Regions from separate parts of the Corynebacterium sp. 21KM1197 genome, predicted to be linked through region 1. Evidence: riboswitches for the same ligand, from Rfam matches in the RefSeq annotation. Region 1 holds a riboswitch; the other holds the start of a gene.
The links. Region 1 has a riboswitch for thiamine pyrophosphate ahead of OLW90_RS05450 (bifunctional hydroxymethylpyrimidine kinase/phosphomethylpyrimidine kinase). Riboswitches for the same ligand answer to the same signal wherever they lie in the genome.
Positions count from the first base shown of each region.

Region 2: it holds a riboswitch for thiamine pyrophosphate, as region 1 does, so the genes downstream of both, OLW90_RS07030 (thiamine phosphate synthase) here and OLW90_RS05450 (bifunctional hydroxymethylpyrimidine kinase/phosphomethylpyrimidine kinase) in region 1, are expected to answer to the same signal.

Region 1 is NZ_CP123907.1:1,119,652-1,121,847, reverse strand. It holds gene OLW90_RS05455 (NAD(P)/FAD-dependent oxidoreductase) at 1-709, shown strand, start outside; TPP riboswitch at 741-833, shown strand; gene OLW90_RS05450 (bifunctional hydroxymethylpyrimidine kinase/phosphomethylpyrimidine kinase) at 824-2,196, shown strand, end outside.
Region 2 is NZ_CP123907.1:1,445,151-1,447,346, forward strand. It holds gene lepB (signal peptidase I) at 1-454, opposite strand, end outside; gene rplS (50S ribosomal protein L19) at 626-967, opposite strand; TPP riboswitch at 1,160-1,272, shown strand; gene OLW90_RS07030 (thiamine phosphate synthase) at 1,267-1,911, shown strand; gene thiO (glycine oxidase ThiO) at 1,908-2,196, shown strand, end outside.

The DNA.
Region 1 (2,196 bases):
GCGCCAGTTGGAAAAACTCGGCGTGGAGGTCAAACTCGGCGCGATGGTGACCAACGTGGACGAGACCTCCGTGACCTACAAGGCCGGGGAGGAGGAACACACCATCGAGAGTTACACCAAGATCTGGTCCGCCGGTGTGGCCGCCTCCCCGCTGGGCAAGCTCGTGGCCGAGCAGGCGGGCGTGGAGGTGGACCGCGCCGGACGCGTGCAGGTCAATCCCGATCTCTCCGTGGGCGAGCACAAGAACGTCTTTGTCATCGGTGACATGATGGGGCTCAACCGCCTGCCAGGCGTGGCCCAGGTGGCCATTCAGACCGGCCAGTATGTGGCGGAGCAGATCGCCGCGGAGACCGAGGGGGAGCAAAAGCCCGAGGATCGCGTGCCTTTCGAGTACTTTGACAAGGGTTCGATGGCCACCATCTCCCGCTTCTCCGCCGTGGTGAAGATGGGCAAGGTGGAGGTCACCGGCTTCATCGGCTGGGTGCTCTGGCTGGCCGTGCACGTGATGTACCTGGTGGGCTTCCGTAATCGCCTGGTAGCGGCCTTTGCCTGGGGCCTCAACGCGCTTTCCCGCAAGCGCTGGAACCTGGCCACCACCCGCCAGCAGCTTCACGGCCGCAACGGCCTGAACAAGCTCAACGGCCTAGTGGGTTCGGACGCGGACTTCCCCATCGAGGTACGCGATACCCGCCGCTTCGGAGAGAAGTAACCCCTCTCCACCGTCCCTTCTGCTAGTCTGGCCGCAGGCAACGGGGTGCGCTTAAGCGCTGAGATTATACCCGTGGAACCTGCTCTAGTTCGGACTAGCGAAGGGATTTGTCACATCGTGATACCGCGCGTATTGACCATCGCCGGAACCGACCCCACCGGGGGTGCCGGTATCCAGGCGGACATCAAGGCCATTTCCGAGGCCGGGGGTTTCCCCCTTTCCATCGTCACCGCCCTGGTGGCGCAGAATACCCAGGGTGTGCGTTCTATTCACACCCCGCCCCAGGATTTCCTGCTGGCCCAGTTGGACGCCGTCTTTGAGGATGTCCAGGTGGATTCCCTCAAGATCGGCATGCTGGGCGGGGCGCAGACCATCGCCACCGTGGCAAGGTACCTGCGCGAGCACCCCGTGGGCCCCATCGTGCTCGATCCGGTCATGGTGGCCACCAGCGGGGATCGCCTGCTTGACCGCGACGCCGAATCCGCCATCGCGGAACTGTGCGCCCAGGCGGACGTTATCACCCCCAACCTGCGCGAACTGGCGGTGCTCGCCCACACCACACCCGCCCGTGACCTGGAGGAGGCCATCTCCCAGGCACTACCGCTGGCCCAAAACTGGGAAACCAGCGTGGTGGTCAAGGGCGGACATCTCACCGGCAGCGCGGATAACGCCCTGGTCACCCCCGATGGCTCCGTCCACCGGGTGCCCTGTCCCCGGATTAACACCCCGCACACCCACGGCACCGGCTGCTCCCTTTCCTCCAGCCTGGCCACGCGCCTGCTTATCGACGCCACGCCCCACGCCGCCCTCACCTGGTCCACCCGCTGGTTGGCCGAGGCGATCTCGCACGGCGGGGATCTCCACGTGGGTCGGGGCAACGGGCCGGTGGATCATTCCCATCGCAGCCGACGCCTCAGCGCCCAGGCCTCCACCGCGCCCTGGCCGTGGCCCACGGAGTTCGCGCCGCAGCCCACGCCCGATGATTCCTGGGCCGCCGGGCCCTGGACCCGCGCGCTGTGGGAACTGGCGCAGACTCCCCTGGCGGAAACCTACGCGCTGGACTTTATCCGGCAACTGGGCCACGGCAGCCTGGATCGTGGGGACTTCCTCTTCTACCTCGCCCAGGATTCCCACTACCTGCTTTCCTATTCCCGCACCCTGGCCCGGGTGTCCTCGCGCTGCGATCACCCCGAGCACTCCACCCGGTGGGCCCAGGACGCCGCCGCATGCCTCGAGGAGGAGGCCCAGCTGCACCGCTCGGAGTTGGGTGCCCTCACCGAGGAGGTCTCCCCCACCACGCTGGCCTATACCTCCTTTCTCTCCGCCGCCGCCGATTCCGGGAGTTACGCGGAGGCCGCCGCCGCGGTGCTGCCCTGTTACTGGCTCTACGCCCACATTGGGCTGCGCCTCAGCGAGGGGATCACCCCGGATCACCCCTACGCCCCGTGGTTGAGCACCTACGGCGACTCGGACTTCCTCGACGGCAC
Region 2 (2,196 bases), 330 kb from region 1:
GACCTTCGGTGGCGATCACGCGCTTGACCAGGTTGTTCTCATCGGGGGCCACCAGCCCCACGTAGGAACCGAGTTCCTGGAAGCCGCGCACCACGGGGTTATCCGAGCGCGGGGATACGTACTGCTCGTTCCAGGAGGGGGTACCGGCAAAGACCACCACGTCGCCGGGCTTGGGCTCGGAGAAGTAGTAGGAAACCTTCTCTACCGCGATACGATCCCCCGCGCAGCCATCACAGCCATGCAGGGTGGGCTCCATCGAGCCGCTGGGAATCATGTACACGCGCCCCACGAAAGTCTGCACCAAAAAGACGATCAGGAAGGTCACGCCGATAATCAGCGGAATCTCCAAATACCAGGGCAGTTCCTTTTTCTCTTTCTTGGCCTTAGCCTCATCCGAGGTGTTCGCGGAATCCGCAGAATCGGCGGAGAGAGAAGCACGAGAAGAATCAGTCACGGTTTTCGACTTTAGCAGGCGGCACCCGAGGCTTCCCGATGCCCAACCGCGCGGCCCGTGTATCAGCGCCAAGAGTCACCACCGGGGCGTCGATAAGCCCCTACTATGCACGACGCCCCCGCTGCCCAGGAAGAAAACCAGGAGCAGCGGGGGCGCGTGGGCAATAAGAAACTAGCGGCGTTCCTTAATGCGGGCTGCCTTACCGCGCAGGTTGCGCAGGTAGTACAGCTTGGCGCGGCGCACGCGACCACGGCGGGTGACCTCGATGGAGGCGATGTTCGGGGAGTGCACCGGGAAGGTACGCTCCACACCAATACCAAAGGACACCTTGCGCACGGTGAAGGTCTCGCGGATACCGGAACCCTGGCGGCGAATGACCACGCCGGTGAAGAGCTGGGTACGCTCGTTGGAGCCCTCGATCACCTTGACGTTCACGCCGAGGGTGTCACCGGGGCGGAAGTCCGGAATATCATCGCGGAGCTGTGCTGCATCGACCTTGTCGAGAATGTTCATGGAAAAACAATCCTTACATTTCGGGAAAGAGGACCCTGGCGGCGCTTCCCATGACGGGCGCTCGGCCGGTTCATATCCGTGACATATCTTCGCCGCGTGCTCAAAGCAGAGCAAGCAACCCGCTCATTATTCCACTATGCCCCGGCGATCGCCAAACTCACCCGCCGCGCCCCGCCGCCGCGCTACACTGGCCACAGCCTCACGGGAGCCCGCGGCCAAGCGGGCTGAGAACGCGCCTCACTGCCGCGCGGACCGTCGAACCTGCCCGGATCATGCCGGCGAAGGAAGCAAGGAGAATCATGCTGGATCTACGGTGTTACCTGGTCACCGGCCCGGGGGATGCCGCGTGGGTGGCCACCGCTGCCGCGCGCGGCGGGGCCGGGGTGGTGCAGGTGCGCAGCAAGCCCATCAATCCCCGCGACCTCCTGGATCTGGCCACCGAGGTGGCTCGCGCCGTGGCCCAGGCCAACCCCGCCACCAGGGTGCTCATCGACGACCGCGTGGACATCGCCGCCGCGCTCATGCACCGGGGCGAACACGTCCACGGGGTGCACCTGGGCCAGGAGGACCTGCCCGTGCGGGACGCCCGCGCGATCCTCGGCCCCCGGGCCATCATCGGGCTGACCACCGGCACCCTGCCCCTGGTGGAGGCGGCCAACGAGGTAGCCGAGGTCATTGATTACATCGGCGCCGGGCCGTATCGCCCCACCCCCACCAAGGATTCCGGCCGCCCGCCCCTGGGCGTGGCGGGATACGAGCCGCTGGTGCGCGCCTCCCGGGTGCCCGTGGTGGCCATCGGGGATGTCACCGCCGCCGATGCCCCGGCCCTGGCCGCCACGGGGGTGGCCGGGGTGGCGCTGAGCCGGGGCCTCATGCGGGCGGATAATCCCGAGGCCACGGCCCGTGAAGTCGTTGGAGCCTTTCACCCCGGGGCCCGGTCATGAACGCACACCGACCGGAACGGGTGATCGTGGTGGGGGCCGGGATCGTGGGCCTGTGCACCGCCTTTGAGCTCACGGAGATCGCCGGAAAGGATCTCTCCCTCACCGTCATCGACCCCCACCCCGTCGGCGCAGCCTCCCACTACGCCGGGGGCATGCTCGCCCCGGTGGCCGAGGTGCAGTATCGCCAGGAGGCCTTATATCCCCTCATGCTGGAATCTGCCCGGCTGTACCCCAGCCTGATCCGCCGGGTGTCCGCCGCCACCGATCTGCCCACCGGCTACCGCG